2 linked regions of the Streptomyces venezuelae genome follow. The protein of the gene in region 2 interacts with the protein of the main gene of each other region in a pairwise test. Links are inferred from orthologs where the notes say so. Each region holds a gene or a part of one and is shown on either strand. Other genes may lie near its edges.

Region 1 (9,506 bases), 150 kb from region 2 along the record:
CTGCCCGCGTGGAGCAGCTCTTCGAGGGCCACGACGTTCGCCAGCGACAACTGGCTGAAAACCGCGTGCAGTTCCTCCAGCGCGATCCCCATCTCGGCGGCGACCTCGCCCTCCGAGGGAGTGCGCCTCAACTGCGCCTCGAGCGTGGCGTACGCACGCTCGACGTTGCGCGCCTTCTGCCGCACCGACCGCGGGATCCAGTCGAGCGCACGCAGTTCGTCGATCATGGCCCCGCGGATGCGGGTGATCGCGTACGTCTCGAACTTGATGGACCGCTCGATGTCGAACTTCTCGATCGCGTCGATGAGCCCGAACACGCCGGACGACACGAAGTCGGCCTGCTCGACATTGGGCGGCAGCCCCACGCTGACCCGGCCCGCGACGTACTTCACCAGCGGCGAGTAGTGCAGGATCAGCTGCTCCCGCAGCCGCCCGTCCCCCGTCTCCTTGTACGAGCGCCACAGCTCGTCCAGCGACGAGGGCGCGGGGGGCCGCTCCTGCTCGCCGCTACGGGCGGCGGGGGGAACCGCTGCCCGATCGGACCCTGAGGTGTGCTGGGGCATTCGTCGCCTTGAGCCGTTCTGCCGTGAACCGGGGAGGTCGGTGGGGTCGCCTGAACTGGGGAGGTCGCGTGGGTCGGTGAGGTCGCGCGAGCCGGTGGAAGCACCGGTGTCGCTCGCGCCGGAGTGGTGGAGAGCGTGCGTGGAGTGAATGAGGTCGTCCGTCTGTTGCCTGTCCGCGTCGGAATCTGTGTGAGCGTAGCGTGACTGAAGTGTCGCAGTGAGCGAAGAGTATGGGATCGCGCGTGCGCAGATACGTTCCGCTTGCCCCCTTCAGGAGTCAGCGTCGTCGCCCTGTGTAATGACTCCGACGCGCCAACTGCACGATTTCCCAAGGTCGTCGGGGGTCATCCGTCCGGCGGAACACGCTCGGTCACGATTCCTCCCCATTGGCGAACACGGACAGAATCGCCTGGCGTGTCAACTGCCAGCCGTCGCCGTGTCGTTCGACGAACCCCAACGACTGAAGTTCGTACAGCCGCCCGACCGCATCGTCCTCGGTGGTCCCTGCCCCGATCGCGATGTCCCGCACCGCGGCGAGCCCCCGCGCCGGCAGGGCGGCGAGGACGCGCCGCACTCCGGAAGCGAGCAGGTCACGCGGCACGACGGGCCCCCGCCTGGCCGGGGCGAGCTCCCCCATGTCACCGACCAGCTCGACGACTTCGGAGGCGTCCGTGACGAGGACTCCGTCACCCCGCAGCAGTTCGTGCACCCCGGCCGAAAGGCCGCTGGTCGCGGGTCCCGGCACCCCCATGACGAAGCGTCCCAGCTCCTGGGCACCGCGCGCCGTGGCGAGCGCCCCGCTGCGGTACGCGGCCTCGACCACCACCGTTCCCCTGGTCAGCGCCGCGATCACCCTGTTCCGCAGGATGAACCGGCTCGGCGTCGGATGGTCCCCCGGCGGCAACTCACCCACCACGAGCCCCTGTTCCGCGATGCGTCCGATCAGCCCGGCGTGCCCGCGCGGATAGGGCCGGTCGACCCCGCAGGCCAGGACGGCCACGGTTGCACCTCCGGCGCCGAGCGCCCCTCGGTGTGCGGCACCGTCCACGCCGTACGCCCCTCCGGAGATCACGACCCAGCCGCGCTCCGCGAGCCCCGCGGCGAGCTCGGCCGCCATGTGCGCGCCGTACCCCGAACAGGCCCGTGAGCCGACGACGGCCACCGACCGCAGCCCCCATATCCGCAGGGACGGCCGTCCCCGCACCCAGAGCCCGAGCGGCCGCGCGTCCCCCAGGTCGTCCAGGGTGACCGGCCACTCCGCGTCCCCCGGACACACGAACCTCCCCCCGACATCCCGCACCGCCGCGAGATCCCGCTCCGGACGCACCGCGGCGGCCCGCACCCTCAGCCCGTCCCACCGCCGCGCCGTCACCCCGGGCAGCCGTGCCTCTCCCTCCGGTCCCGTGAGGCACCGCAGCACCTCCGCCGCCCCGACCTCGCGCAGCCACCGCCCGCCGACCGCGTCCCCCGGCTCGAGGACCCGCGTCAACGCGACGCGGGCCAGCCGCTCGCCGTCCGGCGGCGGACTCGACGGCGGATCCGACGACGGCTTCCACGAGGAATCCGACGGCAGCCCCGGCGGCACATCGGCGCTCACGATGACGCCCCGATGACCATGGGCACGCCCCGCGCGATCCCTGTACGCAGTTGCAGCGCGAGGGCGACGTCCTGCGCGAGGGGCCGGTCGTGCCCCGCGAGGTCGGCGACGGTCCAGGCGACCCGCAGCACGCGGTCCAGTCCCCGGGCGGTCAGGAAACCCCGCTCCAGGTCCAGTTCGGCCGCCTCCAGCGCGCCGGGCGCCGCGGGCCAGCGCGTGCGCAGGGCGTGCCCCGCGACCTCGCTGTTGGTCCGCCATCCGGTGCCGGCCAGGCGGGCGGCCGCTCGCTCGCGCGCAGCCCGCACCCGGTCGGCGACGGTCCGGGTGGACTCCCCCGGCGTGCCGTACCCGGCCAGCTCGGAGCGGGTGACGGCCTCCACCTCCACCTTCAGGTCGACCCGGTCGAGCAGCGGTCCCGAGAGGCGGGCCTGATAGCGCCGGATGAGGGAAGCGGGGCATTCACAGCCGTCGCCCAGCAACGTGTGCCGCCCGCACGGGCAGGGGTTCGCCGCAAGCACCATCAGAAACTTGGCGGGCAGTCGCACCACGCCGGCGCTGCGCGCGATGACCACGTGCCCCGACTCCAGGGGCTGCCGCAGCGAGTCCAGCGTCTTGCCGCTGAACTCGGGCGCCTCGTCCAGAAAAAGCACCCCGCGATGAGCCAGCGAGACCGCGCCCGGCCGTGCGATCCCCTTGCCGCCGCCCACCAGCGACTGCATGGTCGCCGAGTGGTGCGGGGCGCAGTACGGCGCGATGTCCACCAACGGCCTGCCCGGAGGCAGCATGCCCGCCACGGAGTGGACCGCCGTCACTTCCAGGGACTCCTCCCGCGTCAGCCGGGGCAGGACCGCCGGGAGCCGCTCCGCCAGCATGGTCTTCCCCGCACCGGGTGGACCTTGCAGGAAGAGGTGGTGCGCGCCGGCCGCGGCGACTTCGACGGCCGTCCTGGCCGCCACCTGCCCCACGACATCGGCCAGGTCGAGCGCGTGGGCGTCGTCCAGGCTGCCGCTGAGCCCGGAACCGACCCCAGTGCCCGGCACACACAGCCCGGCGAGCAGCGGATCGGGCCGTCCGGGCTCGTCCGGCTCCTCCTCCGGCACAGGCTCGTCGGTGAGGACGGCGATGAGTTGTCGCAGGCTGCGCACCCCGAGGACGGAGATGCCCGGGACCAGGGAGGCCTCGGCGGCGGTGCACTCGGGGACGACCACCTGTTCGTACCCCGCGTCGGCCGCCGCGAGGACCGCGGGCAGCACCCCGAGAACCGGGCGCACCCGGCCGTCGAGTCCGAGTTCCCCGATCATCACGATGTCGGCGAGGACCCGGGGGTCGATCCGCTCGGCCGCCCCGAGGACGGCGCAGGCGACGGCCAGATCGAAACCGCTGCCGCCCTTCGGCACCGACGCCGGGCTCAGCCCGACCGTGAGCTTCTTCTGCGGCCACTCGCCGCCGGAGTTGACGACGGCCGCCCTGACCCGGTCGCGGCTCTCGGTGAGGCTCTTGTCCGGCAGCCCCACCAGCGTGAAGGCCGCGACTCCGGGCTCCAGGTCGGCCTGCACCTCGACGACCACGCCCTCGACGCCGACCAGCGCCACCGAACACGTACGCGCGAATCCCATCAGGCCACCCCCCGCGCATGCTCGACCACGGGGACACCGCGTCGCGGGATCAGGACGCCGACCAGGTCGATGCGGACACCGCCCGGCGGTGGGCCGCCGCGTTCCTCGACCCAGCGCTCGGCGAGCCTGCGCAGGCGCTCCGCCTTGGTCCGGCCGACGCCCGCCATCGGATGTTCGAAGGGAGGGGAGCCGCCCGGGCCCCCTCTGCGCGTCTTGACCTCGCAGACGACGAGAGCCTCGCCGTCCATGGCCACGATGTCGATCTCACCGGTCCTGCCCGCGCGCCAGTTGCGCTCCAGGACCGTCATCCCCGCGTCGATCAGCCGTCGTGCGGCCAGATCCTCGCCGTACCTGCCGAGTGCTCCCCGTGCGTTCATGTCGGCACCACCTCCGACACCCACGGTCACGGTTCAGCCCGCACCTATTGGATCTTGGTGCATTACTCGCCGGTTGTGGAAAACCACGCCACCCCGCCGAGTGAATCAGCCGGAATCGGCGGGCGAAGGCAGCTGCGCTCAGCTGCCCGGCAGCTCCAGATCGCTCTTGTTGAGCTCCTCGATGTTCACGTCCTTGAACGTGAGCACCCGCACCTGCTTGACGAACCGGGCGGGCCGGTACATGTCCCACACCCAGGCGTCCGCCATGGAGACCTCGAAGAACACCTCACCCTGGACCGAGTGCACCTGCATCTCGTAGTCATTTGTGAGGTAGAAACGACGTTCGGTCTCGATCACGTATTTGAACAGCCCGACGACATCGCGGTACTCCCGGTAGAGCTTCAGCTCCATCTCGGTCTCGTACTTCTCGAGGTCCTCGGCGCTCATGGCATGTTCCCCTTCAGCCGTGCGTCCCCCTATTGTGCGTCAGCCCCGCGAACCCCTACACGATTTCCGTGTCGAGGATCTCGGGCCTTTCCGGGGGCCCCTCGTCGAGCAGTCTGCGAAGCAGCTCGGCGAGCCTGGTCGGGTACACCGTCTCATGAGCCTCGGTCAGTTCTCGGCACGTCCACCAACGTGCTCCGTCGACGCTGCGTCTTTCCAGCTCCGTGAGGCCCTCCGCGGCGATCGCGGTCTGCGACGTACGGGCCAGGAAGTACCACTCGTCCTGGTCCCAGCGCCGCCCCGCGAAGGGGAACGAACAGACGCGCCGCCACAGGACCGGGCCGAGCTCGACCTCCGTGATGCCGGTCTCCTCCCGCAACTCGCGCAGGGCCGCCTGCTCCCGCGTCTCGTCGCCCTCCACCCCGCCGCCCGGTGTGAACCACCAGTCGTCCGACGCGTTCCCCGGCTCGAAGCCGTGCATGAGCAGGATGCGGTCGCTCGGGTCGAGCAGGATCACCCGGGCGACCCTGCGCAGGTCAGCCGACACCGGCGGTCTCCTGGGCACCGCTGCCCGCGCGGCGGCGGCCCGCGCGCCTGGCCACAGGACCGTAGGCCGCGCCGCCCAGGACGAGCACCATGCCCGCCACGACGGCGATCACCATCAGGCGCAGCGGGCCCGGCTCGGAGGTGCCGCCCGGCAGGGCCGAGAACCCGTCGGGCCGCTCCAGCATGCCGAACCTCTCCATCGGCCACGCCACCGCGTCGACCCGCGCCTTCACGGCCTTCCGCGACACCGTGCCGTTCTCCCCGTCGGTCAGGTGCGCGGTGGAGTCCAGGGATCCGCTGCGCTCGTCACCGAGCAGGAACAGGCGCCCCTTGGGGACCGTCGTGGCGGGGATGCGGGTGGCCACGGCCGCCTCGCCCTGATCGAGGAGATACGGTTCTGCGATGTCCTTGCCGTTGACGGTCAGCTTGCCGTCCTGGCAGCAGGAAATCCTGTCCCCGCCTATGCCGACGACGCGCTTGACCATGGGCAGGTCGCCCCACGTGGACTGCTCGAAGACGACGATGTCGCCGCGGCGCACCTCGTCGCCGTCGATCCGCTGCGCCAGCACCCGGTCGCCCGAGCCGATCGTCGGGGCCATCGAGCCGGTCGGGACCGTGTACGGCTGGTACTGGATCGCGCCCCAGACGAACCCTCCGAGGAAGAGCACACAGCCGAGGGCCACGGCGATGCCCGACAGCACGCTGCCGAGCCGTCCGCGGCCCTCGTTCGTACGTTGTGTCCTGCTCATCCCAGTGCTCCCCCATCTCGGAGACGACCTCGCCGCCCGTGCGTACGGGCGGCGGAAGATCGGCGATCTGGGACGGCACCCTACCCGGCGGTACTGCCGCCAGAAACCCTCGCGCCGCGCGCGGCAGCCACCGTGAGACGGCGCCTGCGCCACAGCACGAGCGGCACGGCACCCGCGAGTCCGAGGACGCCCGGCGCCGCGCTGGAGAGCGCGTTGATGCCCGGCTGGTCGAAGGTGTCCGGCTTGGGCAGCGTCGCCCAGCGGGTGGGCGGCCAGGCGATCACGATCGCGCGGCCCACGACGTTGTCCACGGGGACGGCGCCGCCGCCCGGCTGCTTCTGGTGGTAGCGGGAGTCCAGCGAGTTCTGCCGGTGGTCACCCATGACCCAGATTTTGCCCTTGGGAACCTTGATCTTGAACTGGCCGCCCTGGTCGTCGACGCTGCACGGGGTGTTGCCCGCGAAGACGTACGGCTCGTTCAGCGCCTTGCCGTTGACCTTCACCGGCCCCGTGCCCTTGCACTCCACCGTGTCGCCCTCGACGCCGATGACGCGCTTGATGAGGTCCTTCTCGTCGGCGGACGGCATCAGGCCGACCCAGCCGAGGACCCGCTGGATCGCGTTCGGGTCCGGCGTGGGCTCGCCGTCCAGCCAGTGGCCGGGGTCCCTGAACACGACGACCTCGCCGCGCTCGGGCTCGGAGCCGAACCACGGAGTCAGCTTGTCGACGAGAACGCGGTCGCCCTGCTGCAGCGTGTTCTGCATCGAGTCCGACGGGATCGAGAACGCCTGGACCAGGAACGTCTTGATGAGCAGCGCCAGGACCAGAGCGATACCGATGAGGAGCGGCAGCTCCTTCCAGAAGGATCGGGGCTTCTTCTTCGGCTGCTCGGGATCCCGCTCGCGCGTCGCGCCACCGTCGCCGTCGTCGCCCACGGCGTCACTCCCGGGGGTCGCACCGTCCGCGACGGGGTCGACGCCCGGCTCGTCGGATCGTCCCGGCCGATCTTCGGGCCCCTCGTGTCCGGATCGTGCGCCGACCGCCAAATCCCCCACATCCACTCCTCAGTCCGTGCCGCCGCCTGCCCCAGATGCGATGCAGGCCCACCACTCCCATAACGAGCGGGAGTTCCGCAGGGGTCGGGAGCCGGATCAATCCGTATCGATCGTCAGGGGTCAGCCTATGCGACGCTCCTGTGGCGATGTCCGATCCCGCACGCGCGTCGGGAACTGACGCGTATGTGTCCGGCGCCTCCAGCTTGCGCCAGTGCCCGAAGGGCCATGCGATGACGATGGCGCGCCCGACGACCTGGTCCTCGGCGATCGTGCCGCTGAACTTCTCGGTGCGGTGGAAGCGGGAGTCGGCCGAGTCGCTCCTGTGGTCGCCCATCATGAAGAGGCGGCCTTCGGGGACCTTCACCTCGAACTCGAAGGCGGAGGGCTTGTCCCCGGGGTTGATGTAGGGCTCGTCCAGGGGCACGCCGTTGACGGTGACCTTGTCGTTCTTGTCGCAGCACTTCACGGTGTCGCCGCCGACGCCGATGACCCTCTTGATGAGGTCGCGTTCGCTGTCGGAGGGCAGCAGGCCGATCTGGGTCAGGCCTTCCTTGACCTGCTTGACGACCACGGGGTCGTCCTTCTTCTTGCCCTGTTCCTCTTCCAGCCAGCTGCCGGGGTCCTTGAAGACGACGACGTCACCGCGCTCCGGCTTCGAGCCGAACCAGGGGGTGAGCTTGTCGACGAGGACACGGTCGCCGATCCGGATCGTCTGCTCCATGGAGCCCGAAGGGATCACGAAGGCCTGCACCAGGAAGGTCTTCAGGACGAGGGCTATGAGCAGGGCCACCCCTATGAGGAGGGGTATCTCCTTGATCGCCGAACGCCGCCTGCGCCGCTTGACCTTCCGGGCCAGCTTGCGCCGCTCGGCCCGGCCGGGCAGGGAGGGGCCGTCGGTCGGCCGGGACCCCGTGGGCAGCCGGGTGTCGACGCCGTGGCCGGCGCGGGCCCGTCCGCGGCTACCCATGGGCGCCGCCGGGTGTGGGCACGCGCGCGTAGCTGTCGGGGCGCTCCAGGGACGTCCAGCGGCCGATGGGCCAGGCGATCCAGTCGGCTCTGCCGATGACCGCGTCGACGGGGATCATGCCGCCGCCGGGCTCTCCGAGGTGGTCACGGGAGTCACGGGAGTCACCGCGGTGATCGCCGAGGAGGAAGAGGCTGCCCTCGGGGACGACGACGTCGAAGGGCACCTTGGAAGCGGCGTCCCCCGGGTACAGGTACGGCTCGTCGATCGGCTCGCCGTTCACCTGGACCCTCCCCCGCTTGTCGCAGCAGACCACCCGGTCTCCCCCGGTGCCCACGACTCGCTTGATGTAGTCGGCTTCTCCGAAGTAGCCGCTTCCGTCGAAGACGACCGCGTCACCCCGTCGGGGCTCGGAACCGAAACGGTACGCCAACTTGTTGACGAGTACCCGGTCCCCGGAGCGGAACGCGGGCTCCATGGAGCCGCTCGGGATTTGGAAGGGCTGCACCACGAAGGCGCTGACCAGGAGCAGGGCCCCTACACACAGCAGGAACGACAGCGTGAACCCGCCGCCGGGCACGCGGTCGACGAGGGACGCAAAAACGGAGCGCGACCGTTCCTCCGTCTCCTCGGATGCTTCGGCGACGTCGGGGACGTCTCCGGTATCGGAGGGTGGGGAGGAGCGGTCGCGCTCCGTGTGCTGTGCTTCGGTGTCCATCGGGGCCAGATGCTATCCGGCCCCGCTGTGGACCCGCGCGGGAGCTCAGCTCTCGCGCTTCTCCTTGATCTTCGCGGCCTTGCCGCGCAGGTCACGGAGGTAGTACAGCTTCGCGCGACGCACGTCACCGCGGGTGATGAGCTCGATCTTCTCGACGATCGGGGTGTGCACCGGGAAGGTGCGCTCGACGCCGACGGAGAAGGAGACCTTGCGGACCGTGAAGGTCTCGCGCACGCCGGCACCCTGGCGGCGGATGACTACGCCCTTGAACTGCTGCACACGGGAGCGGTTGCCCTCGATGACGCGGACGTGGACGTTGACGGTGTCACCCGGGCGGAAGGCCGGGATGTCGCTGCGCAGCGACGCGCTGTCGACGGAGTCGAGCAGGTTAGCCATGATCGTCTGCTTTCTTCACTGATGCCACAGGTCATCAGCGGAACGTGGTGATGAGGTTTCGGTAGCTGATCGCGTCGGGCGGGCGTCGTTCCCCCTGTGGCAGGGGCGCACGCTGGACGTACAGCAGCGTTCTATTCTTCCACGGCCTCGGGGTTACGCCCAAATCGGCCGTCGGGCCCCGGGCGCCACCCCAGGATCGAGAGCATCTCGCGGTCTTTCTTGTCGAAGGCCTCGGGATCGCAACGCTCGATGAGATCGGGCCTGTTGCGGGTCGTGCGCCGGAGCGCCTCGTCCCGCCGCCAGCGGGCGATCTTGCCGTGGTGTCCGCTAAGGAGGACGTCGGGAATGCCGTGCCCGCGCCACTGGGGAGGCTTCGTGTACACCGGGCCTTCCAGGAGGTTGGCCATGGCTCCGGGGGCGAAGGAGTCGTCCTGGTGCGATTCGGCGTTGCCGAGGACGCCGGGCAGGAGCCGGGCCACGG
Region 2 (9,448 bases):
CCGCGGATCCGCCGCTACAGCCGGACGGGTGACGTGCTCCGTCTGGAGTCCGTCGAGCGCCCGGAGGACTGGCAGTGAGCGACGAACAGCCGGTGGGTGACGAACAGCCGGTGGGCATCGACACGTTGTTGGAACGGGTACGGCTCGGGCTCGACCGGCTCTCTCCGGAGAAGGCGTACGAAACCGCCGAGGCCGGTGGCCTGCTGGTCGACATCCGCTATGCGGCGCTGCGGGAGCGGGACGGGCTCATCCCCGGCGCACTCGTCGTCGAACGCAACGAGCTGGAGTGGCGGCTCGACCCTCAGGGCAGCCATCGCGCTCCGGAGGCCACGAGCCATGACCTGCGCGTCGTCGTGGTCTGCAACGAGGGGTACGCGTCCAGCCTCGCGGCCGTCTCCCTGCGGCAGTTGGGGCTCCGCCACGCCACTGACCTCACGGGGGGCTTTCAGGCGTGGCGGGCGGCGGGGCTGCCGGTGGTGACCGCCCAGGCGTGAGGACGGCCGTGCCGCCTACTCCTTGGCCGTCGCCACCGTGACGGGGAGCGGCCTCAAGGCGGCGCGGCCGGGCAGGGCGGTCGCGATCAGGGCGAGCAAACCGGCGACGGTGAGCACGGAGACGTACACCAGAGGGGCGACCGTCGGTGCCGCGCTTCCGGTCATGCCGATGCTGAACGCCGTCAGGACGGCGAGTGCCACCCCACTGCCGAGCGCGGTACCGATGAACAGGACGGCCAGCGCCTCGGTCCGGAGCATCCGCAGCACCTGACGGCGCGTCGCCCCGGCCAGGCGCAGCATCGCGAACTCACGGACGCGTTCGGAGACGGACATCGCCAGTGTGTTGACGACGGCGATGGCGGTGAAGGCCAGGACGAGCCCCATCGCGAGCAGGTTCACCTCGGCGTTGGTCCTGCGGCTCTCCGCCTGGAGGTCGTCCGCGGCCGCCGGGGTGAGTACACGGACGCCCGGGAACTTGTCGACGGCCGCCGCGAGTTGTTCCTGTGTACGGTCGCTCCTGACGAGGACCGTGGCGGCGAGCGGGTTGTCCACGTGGCGGGCGACCAGGTCGTGCGCCATGGTCAGGTCCCCGAAGCCGAGCCCGCGTGCGTAGACGGCGCGCACGGTGAGTTTCGTCTTCGTGCCGTCTCCCAAGGTGAACGCGAGCGTGCTGCCCGGCTTCAGCCCCAGCCGGTCGGCGGCCAGTTCGCTGACGGCGCCACTCTCCTCACCGAAGTCCTCGATGGATCCTGCGGTGACGTCCGGGTCCCAGGTCCGGGCCAGGTGCTCAGGGGTGACGCCCTGCGCGGGGTACTTGTCGAGCCCCACGCGGACCGTCGTGCGGACGACCTCGGTGGCAGCCTGCACACCGTCGGTCGTCCGCAGCTTCCGGGCGGCCTGTGCCGGTACGCCGGGGCCTTGCGCGGCCAGCACCCAGTCCGCGCGGATGCCGTCGCGGGCCTGGCCGCGGGCGGCGTCGTCGAGGGTGGGCTGGACGAAGAGGACGGTGCAGGCCATGCCCGTGAGGAGGGCGAGCGGCGTGACGACGGCGGCCATGCGGGCCGCGTTGCCGCGCAGGTTGGCGTGGGCGAGCTTGCCTCCGGGGCCGGACAGCCTGAGCGGTCCTCGGAGGAGTGCGGCCGCTGCCCGGACGACGAACGGACCGAGGAGGGCGATGGCGCAGGCGAAGACCACGACCGTCAGGAACGTCACGGGGGTCGACGCCGCCTCGGTGCGCAGCACGCTCAGCACGGCGACGAGGACGACACCGCCGACGAGCAGCACCAGACCGGCGACGACTCGGCTCCAGGCGGGCCGTCGCGGCTCGATCTGCGCTTCGGCAAGAGCCTGCGCCGGGCGGATACGGACGATCCTGCGCCCCGCGATGCGCGCGGCGGCCCAGGCTCCCAGCACGGTGGCAGCGACGGCGACGAGAGGCGGGAAGGCACTGACGGTGCGCTCAAGGGTGGCGGGCACGGCCCCCGTTGCCACGAACCGCTCGTGCAGCACGCCTGCGAGCGGGATCCCGGCGAGCGCGCCGGCCGCACCCGCCACCACGCCGACGAGCACCGCCTCACGCCCGAGGAGCCTGCGGATCTGCTGCGGAGTCGCGGCGACGGCACGCAGCAGGGCGAGTTCGCGGTGGCGTTGCTGAATGGAGAGGGCGAAGGTGCCGACCACCACGAGCACAGCGACGAGGAGGGAGGTGCCACCCATGGCCCCGCCCATGCTGACGAGCTTGACGCGCGCTCCCGCCGCGTCCAGGAACTCCACGGGCCCGCGGTCGTCCCCCGCGCTGACCTGGGCCGTCGTCCCCTCGACGGCCTGCTCGACCGCCTTCTCCAGGTCGGCGACAGAGGTGCCCTCGGCCGGTATGACGCCGAAGGCGGTGACCTTCCCGGGGTGCGCCGCAAGCCGTTCGGCCTCATCGGAGGAGAAGAAGAGCGAGGTCTGGTGGGTCAGGGCGCCGTTCGCGGGCGCGGCCACTCCGGTGATGCGGTAGTCGCGCGGGCTCTGCGTCGACTGGACGGTGAGACGGTCGCCGGGGCGCAGCCCCGCGCGGTCGGCGAGACCGCGGTCGATGACGAGATCGCGCGAGGACCGCGGGGCCTTTCCGTCGACGAGGCGGAAGGGGGTGAGGGCGGCGGACTTCCATGCGTGCCCGTACGTGGGGGTGTCGGCGTTGTCGTCGGGTCCCGCTCCTGTTCCGGCACCCGGGCTCAACGGCTGGGCAATAAAGGTGAGTTCGGGTACGACGAAATCGACGCCCGGGACCCTCTTGATCCTGCTCCCGATGTCGTCGGCCGGCAGCCACGCGCGTTCGGCGATCGGTTTCGCCTTGTGCTTGATCTTGGTCTTGCCCTTTTTATGCTTGACCGTGGTCTGGTGCACGTTCTGGTCGGCGGAGACGATCACGGGGGCCGCGGCGTAGCGCTCGGTCTTGATCGTGCCGCGCAGGCCGGTTTCCAGGAGGGTGCCGCAGGCCGTGATGAGGCCCGCGGCGCACATCAGCGCGAGGAAGGCGCCGACGAATCCGCCTTTGCGGTCTCTGACGGTCTGCAGGGCGTAGCGCAGCATCATGAGGGCTCGGACTCTTTTCGGTTGTTGTCGGAGGAGCCGGCGTCGGCGGAGGAGGCGGTGGGCGCGGGGAAGGCCAGGAAGCGGGTGAGGACGGTGCGAGCGCCGTCCGGGGTGTCCGCTTCGGACCGCTTGTAGCGGTTGAGCAGCGCGATGTACTCCTCGAAGAACTCGTGGAGTTCGGGGAGGGTCAGCCGAATCGTGCCTCGGGAGTGCGGCAGCGCGTCGGCCCACTCGTCGGGGCCGGGATCGCGCTGCAATTGCCCGAAGAGTTCCAGGTCGGCGGCGTACGAGAGACGGTTGAGCTCGTCCATGACGAGCCGCATCTCGGGGCTCTGCCGGCTGCGCGGCGGAAAGCGCCGGTCGCCCGGGACGGCGCGCCACCAGCGCTCACGTCCGTGCCCGGAGCCGCGCGTCTCCTCGACGAAGCCGTAGCGGGCGAGTTCGCGCAGGTGATAGCTGGTCGCGCCGGTGTTGAGCCCGAGGGCTCGGGCGAGCGTCGCGGACGTGGCCGGGCCGTGCACGGTGAGGTGCTGCAGCATCTGCTGCCGCCGCGGCTGCGCGAGCGCCTTCAGAACGTGGAGATCATTGAGTTCCCGCGGGCCCTCGGCCCGCTCCGCCCCGGTCCTGCCGGGTTCCTCTGCCATGCGTACACAGTCGCCTGTGCACAGGTTCCTGTGCACTGCGGCAACCCGGCGTCTCCGCAGGGGGGTTACCCCCACCCTGCGGAGCGCGAGCCGGGGTACGGAGATCGTTCCGGTTGCCGCCCCACCCCCGTGGGGGCGGCCCGCTCAGAACCCTTCGTACCCCAGGTCGTCGGTCTCTTCGCCCTCTTCCTCCAGCGCCTGCCGGACCACGCGGAGCGCCATGCCCTCCGCGTAACCCTTGCGGGCGAGCATGCCCGCCAGGCGGCGCAGGCGCTTGTCGCGGTCGAGGCCCCGCGTGGAGCGGAGCTTGCGGGCGACGAGCTCCCGCGCGGTCGCCTCTTCCTGCTCCGCGTCGAGCTGCCCCACGGCCTCGTCGATCAGCGTGGACTCCACGCCTTTGGTGCGCAGCTCCCGCGCGAGTGCACGGCGGGCCAGACCCCGGCCGTGGTGCCGGGACTCCACCCAGGCGTCCGCGAAGGCGCTGTCGTTGATCAGTCCGACCTCTTCGAAGCGGGAGAGGACCTCTTCCGCCACGTCGTCGGGGATCTCCCGCTTGCGCAGTGCGTCGGCGAGCTGCTTGCGCGTGCGGGGGGTGCCGGTGAGGAGGCGCAGGCAGATCGCCCGTGCCCGCTCGGCGGGATCCGTGGGCGGCTCCCCCTTCTCGGCCCTCGACGAGGAAGGGGAACCGCTGTCCTGGTGGCCGCCGGGGCTGTCGGAATCCGGGCTGCCGGAGTCCCCGAATCGGCCGCGGCGGCGCCGGCGCCCACGACTCCGACCGCCTCCGCCCCGGAAGCCTTCGTCGTCCTGGTGGCCACCATCGTTCTGGAAGCCGTCGCCGTCCCGGAAGCTTCCGCTGGCCTGGAAACCGTCGCCGTCACCCCGGTCGGCGCACCGGCCCGCGCCGTCCTGATCCACACCGCCCCCGTGGCGCCGCCCGGCAGTGCCGGTGCGGCTTTCGGGGGCGGTGTGGTCCGCCCAGTCGGTTCGTCGCGTCACGGACTAGCTCTTGGCCGCCGCGGCCTTGGACTTGCCGGCCTTGGCCGCCGGAGCGGGCACCGTCTTGGCGTCGTCGGCGGCCGGGGCGGCGCCCGTCGCGTCCGTGCTCGGCTCCTCGGTCGGCGCCTCGGGCTTCACTCCGACGCCCAGCTTCTCCTTGATCTTCTTCTCGATCTCGTTGGCGAGGTCGGGGTTGTCCTTCAGGAAGTTGCGGGCGTTCTCCTTGCCCTGGCCGAGCTGGTCGCCCTCGTACGTGTACCAGGCGCCCGCCTTGCGGACGAACCCGTGCTCGACGCCCATGTCGATCAGGCCGCCCTCGCGGCTGATGCCCTGGCCGTAGAGGATGTCGAACTCGGCCTGCTTGAAGGGCGGCGCGACCTTGTTCTTGACGACCTTGACGCGGGTGCGGTTGCCCACCGCGTCCGTGCCGTCCTTCAGGGTCTCGATGCGGCGGATGTCCATGCGCACCGACGCGTAGAACTTCAGCGCGCGGCCACCGGTCGTGGTCTCCGGGGAACCGAACATCACGCCGATCTTCTCGCGCAGCTGGTTGATGAAGATCGCGGTGGTCTTGGACTGGTTGAGCGCGCTGGTGATCTTTCGCAGGGCCTGGCTCATCAGGCGGGCCTGCAGACCCACGTGCGAGTCGCCCATCTCGCCCTCGATCTCCGCGCGCGGCACCAGGGCGGCCACGGAGTCGATGACGATCAGGTCGAGGGCGCCGGAGCGGACCAGCATGTCGACGATCTCGAGGGCCTGCTCGCCGTTGTCCGGCTGGGACAGGATGAGGTTGTCGATGTCGACGCCGAGCTTCTTCGCGTACTCGGGGTCGAGGGCGTGCTCCGCGTCCACGAAGGCCACCGCGCCGCCCGCCCGCTGGGCGTTGGCCACGGCGTGCAGGGTGAGGGTCGTCTTACCGGAGGACTCCGGGCCGTACACCTCCACCACACGGCCGCGGGGGATGCCGCCGACGCCGAGCGCGACGTCGAGCGCGGTCGACCCGGTGGGGATGACCTCGATGGGCTCGTTCGGCCGCTCGCCCATGCGCATCACTGCGCCCTTGCCGAATTGCCGTTCAATCTGTGCGAGCGCGGCGTCGAGCGCCTTCTCGCGGTCGGTTCCTGCCATGGGTTCCACCCGATTTGCTTGAGTCGATCGCTTCACGTCAAAGACGCTAACGCCTGCCACTGACAATCCGCCCCGACGCCCGTCCAGCCTGTGGATAACTCGAGGTCCACCCCGCAGAATCGCCGCCGGACAACCCATGAGAATGGATGTTCGAATTTAGTGTCAAGCGTGGCACGCCGGGGCCGACGCCGTCCGCCGGCTCCCGCCGACGCCCGCGCCCGCCCTCCCCCGGCGCCCGCTCTCTCCTACTTGCGCTTGCCCGGCTTCGGCGAGGATCCACCCGGCTCCGCCGGGGCCTCCGGCCTGTTCGGCCCCCGCAGCGCCCGCCGCATCCGGGCGAGGAGGGGAGCTCCGACCTGGCGCCGGTGCCCGTGCACCCGGGGGTCGTCCGTGACGTCGTACCTCTTCACGTACGCCCCGAGGAACGCCTGCAGCGTCGCGACGGCCGGGATGGCGATGAGCGCCCCCACCGCGCCGAGGAGCGCCGTGCCCGCGATGACCGAGCCGAACGCGACGGCGGGGTGGATGTCCACGCTCTTGGCGGTGAGCTTGGGCTGCAGTACGTAGTTCTCGAACTGCTGGTAGACGACCACGAAGACCAGCACCCAGAGCGAGTACCAGGGGTCGACCGTGAAGGCGATCAGCATCGGCAGGGCGCCCGCGAGATACGTGCCGATGGTGGGGATGAACTGGGACACGAGGCCCACCCACACGGCGAGCACGGGCGCGTAGGGCACTTCGAGCACCTGCAGCAGGATGTAGTGCGCGATCCCGGAGATCAGCGCCATCAGGCCGCGCGAGTAAAGGTAGCCGCCGGTCTTGTCGACCGCGATCTCCCAGGCCCGCAGCACCTCGGCCTGCTTGGCGGGCGGCAGCACCGAGCACAGGGCGCGCCGCAGCCTCGGCCCGTCGGCCGCGAAGTAGAACGAGAACAGCAGGATCGTCAGGAGCTGGAAGAGACCGCCCAGCACCTGCGCGGACACGTCCAGGACACCGCTGGCGCTGTTCTGCACGTACTTCTGCAGCCAGTCCGAGTGGACCAGGCTGTCCTGGACCTCGACGCGGGAGAGGTCCGTGTGGAAGGTCTGGTTGATCCAGCTGATGACCTTGTCCAGGTAGTCGGGGAAGTCCTCGACCATGTCCACGATCTGGCCCGCGAGCATCGACCCCATCAAGGCGATGAAGCCGGCGCTGGCGATCACGACGCCCAGGAAGACCAGGAACGTGGCGAAACCCCTGCGCATACCGCGCGCGGCCATCCAGCTCACCGCGGGCTCGACCGCGAGCGCCAGGAAGAACGCGATCAATACGTTGATCAACAGCCCGGTCAACTGATGGAACGCCCAGCTGCCCAGCTGGAAGCAGGCGACGAGCGCGAGGGCGAGAACCATGGCGCGCGGCAGCCAGCGCGGCATGCGGGCGCCCTGCCCTGCCTGGGTTCCGGCGGGGGGCTGTGCGGGCGGCGTCGTGCCGGGCGGAGCGGTGTCCTGGGTGACCTGCGCGGTCTCGTCTGTCGGTGCCACGGGCCAAGTCTCGCCCACGTCGGCGCCGACCGGACGCCACCCTCACATCTTGGGACGCGCTTGGGACGGGGAGGGCACGACCCACGCGCGCGTGGAACCCTTCCGGCGCCGCCGGACAGCCCCTGTTTCAGCGCTTCTCGGCGGGTACGTCCATCGCCGTGCACACCGCACGCCAGACGTCCTTGGCCTCCCAGCCCGCATCCAGCGCCTCATTGACCGTACGGCCGCCCAATTCAGCCATCACGTGATCGCGCGCGAAGGAGTCGGCGTACCCCGCACCGAAGTGGGCCGCCATCCGCTGCCAGAAGACCGTCAACCGCATGACTCCAGTATCACGCCCCTGAGGGGGCGGCCGGGCGCAGGGGGTCGTCGAGAACGCTTTCCGTCCTACGGTCGGTGCATGGCCGAAACCGGAGCATCTCCCGCAGTGCCCTCACCCGACGCGGCGCTCTCCCCGCTCGCCCGCGCCGAGCGCTTCGTCTGGCTCACCGCGCGCGTCCTGGAGCAGCGACGGTTCGCGTACCACTTCCTGGACGGCGCGGGAGGTGACGCGGCCGCGGACGCGGTGGAGACCGCCCTGACCTCGTACGCCACCGCGGACGGCGGGTACGGCTACGCACTGGAGCCCGATCTGCGCGGGCCCGTGAGCCAGCCCCTGCACACCGGGCACGCGCTGGGCGTCCTGGACTCGATCCACCGTTGCGGCGGACAGCGGGTGGAGCGCGTCTGCCGCTACCTGACGTCGGTGTCGACGCCCGAGGGTGCCCTTCCCGCGATCCATCCCAGCCAGCGCGGCTACCCCTCGGCGCCGTTCATGCCGATCATGGACGACCCGCCCAGCGAGCTGCTCGCGACCGGCCCCGTAGTGGGTCTGCTGCACCGCAACGAGGTGTGGCACGCCTGGCTCTTCCGCGCCACGGACTTCTGCTGGACGGCCGTCGAGTCGCTGAAGACGTCGCATCCCTACGAGATCCAGGCGGCCGTCGCCTTCCTGGACGGTGTACCCGACCGCCCACGCGCGCGTGCCGCCGCCGACCGCCTGGGTCGTCTCGTGCGCGAGCAGCGGCTCGTGGCGCTGGACCCCGCGGACCTCGACGCCTATCCGGTGCAGCCCGGCTACGCACCGGGAGAACACCACTTCCCGCACGACTTCGCGAAGGTCCCGGAGTCGCTCGCGCGCTCGTGGTTCACCGACGCGGAGATGGCGCGCTCCCTCGACTTCCTGGCGCGGGACCAGGCGGCGGACGGCGGCTGGCCGGTGCGCTGGCGGCAGTGGGCTCCCGGCACGGCCATGGAGGCGCGGCCCATCGTCACCATCCAGGCGCTGCGTACGCTCCGGGCGTACGGACGGGACATCGCCTGAGAGGACACCCTGGGTACCGCGAGCACCGGGATCGCCCCCCTCACCTCGCCAGCGCGCGCAGCCCCGCCGTGACGGCGACGGCCGCGGCGATGACGACGAGGAACGGTACGCGCGCGTGCGGCGGTCCTGGGGCCCGCCGTGCGAACCGTGCGCTGCGGCAGATGCCCGCCGTTGAGCCGCAGCAGCCGGGTCACCGCCATACCCGGAGCACCGTGTCTGCGGCGAGCGCGCCGCGTACCGCCAGTGCCGCGCCTGTTCCGCCGAACCCACCACGCCTCCATTCCGCGAGGGGCACGCGACCTCTTTTCCGCAGGTGGGCGCCGATGTCAGTGGTGGGGTGCACGATGGGGTCATGGTCAGCTCCGCGTCCAGTGCTCCCGGCGCCGCCGGCGCTCACAGCGCCCTCGACAGCTTCTCCCCCGCGACCCGCGGCTGGTTCACGGGTGCCTTCTCCGCGCCCACGTCCGCCCAGGCCGGAGCGTGGCAGGCCATCCACGAGGGCTCGGACGTGCTCGTCGTCGCACCCACGGGCTCCGGAAAGACCCTGGCCGCGTTCCTCGCGGCCCTCGACCAGCTCGCGTCGACACCGCCGCCGGCCGACGCGAAGAAGCGCTGCCGGGTGCTGTACATCTCGCCCCTGAAGGCGCTCGCGGTCGACGTGGAGCGCAATCTGCGCAGCCCGCTGACCGGTATCCGTCAGGAGGCGGTGCGCCTCGGCAT

The links.
Region 1: the proteins of recA (region 2) and dprA interact in binary tests that used the Bacillus subtilis proteins (3 or more experiments, as listed by UniProt). The link is inferred for Streptomyces venezuelae from one-to-one orthologs.

Annotation. Positions count from the first base shown.
Region 1 is NZ_CP029191.1:5,871,551-5,881,056, reverse strand. Bases 1-2,840 are described here. They hold dprA (DNA-processing protein DprA), read right to left. Parts: upstream 2,068-2,840; coding sequence 934-2,067; downstream 1-933. Other genes in these bases: DEJ49_RS26695 (YifB family Mg chelatase-like AAA ATPase), read right to left, coding at 2,157-2,840; whiG (RNA polymerase sigma factor WhiG), read right to left, coding at 1-563. Also shown: more of DEJ49_RS26695, read right to left, coding at 2,841-3,776; DEJ49_RS26690 (YraN family protein), read right to left, coding at 3,776-4,183; DEJ49_RS26685 (DUF2469 domain-containing protein), read right to left, coding at 4,292-4,600; DEJ49_RS26680 (NUDIX hydrolase), read right to left, coding at 4,656-5,144; lepB (signal peptidase I), read right to left, coding at 5,134-5,892; lepB (signal peptidase I), read right to left, coding at 5,973-6,947; lepB (signal peptidase I), read right to left, coding at 6,832-7,914; lepB (signal peptidase I), read right to left, coding at 7,907-8,629; rplS (50S ribosomal protein L19), read right to left, coding at 8,675-9,025; tRNA (guanosine(37)-N1)-methyltransferase TrmD, read right to left, coding at 9,157-9,506. UniProt on the Bacillus subtilis protein: Protein that helps load RecA onto ssDNA during transformation. Binds cooperatively to circular ssDNA, is able to bridge different segments of DNA. Favors the loading of RecA onto SsbA- or SsbB-coated ssDNA and formation of RecA-DNA filaments.
Region 2 is NZ_CP029191.1:6,026,013-6,035,460, reverse strand. The notes cover bases 3,781-6,562. They hold recA (recombinase RecA), read right to left. Parts: upstream 5,843-6,562; coding sequence 4,718-5,842; downstream 3,781-4,717. Other genes in these bases: DEJ49_RS27280 (AI-2E family transporter), read right to left, coding at 6,088-6,562; recX (recombination regulator RecX), read right to left, coding at 3,863-4,714. Also shown: DEJ49_RS27310 (cysteine dioxygenase), read left to right, coding at 1-78; DEJ49_RS27305 (rhodanese-like domain-containing protein), read left to right, coding at 75-494; DEJ49_RS27300 (FtsX-like permease family protein), read right to left, coding at 510-3,074; DEJ49_RS27295 (winged helix-turn-helix domain-containing protein), read right to left, coding at 3,071-3,718; more of DEJ49_RS27280, read right to left, coding at 6,563-7,365; DEJ49_RS27275 (DUF3046 domain-containing protein), read right to left, coding at 7,493-7,687; DEJ49_RS27270 (hypothetical protein), read left to right, coding at 7,766-8,728; DEJ49_RS27260 (ATP-dependent helicase), read left to right, coding at 9,081-9,448. UniProt on the Bacillus subtilis protein: Multifunctional protein involved in homologous recombination, DNA repair and competence.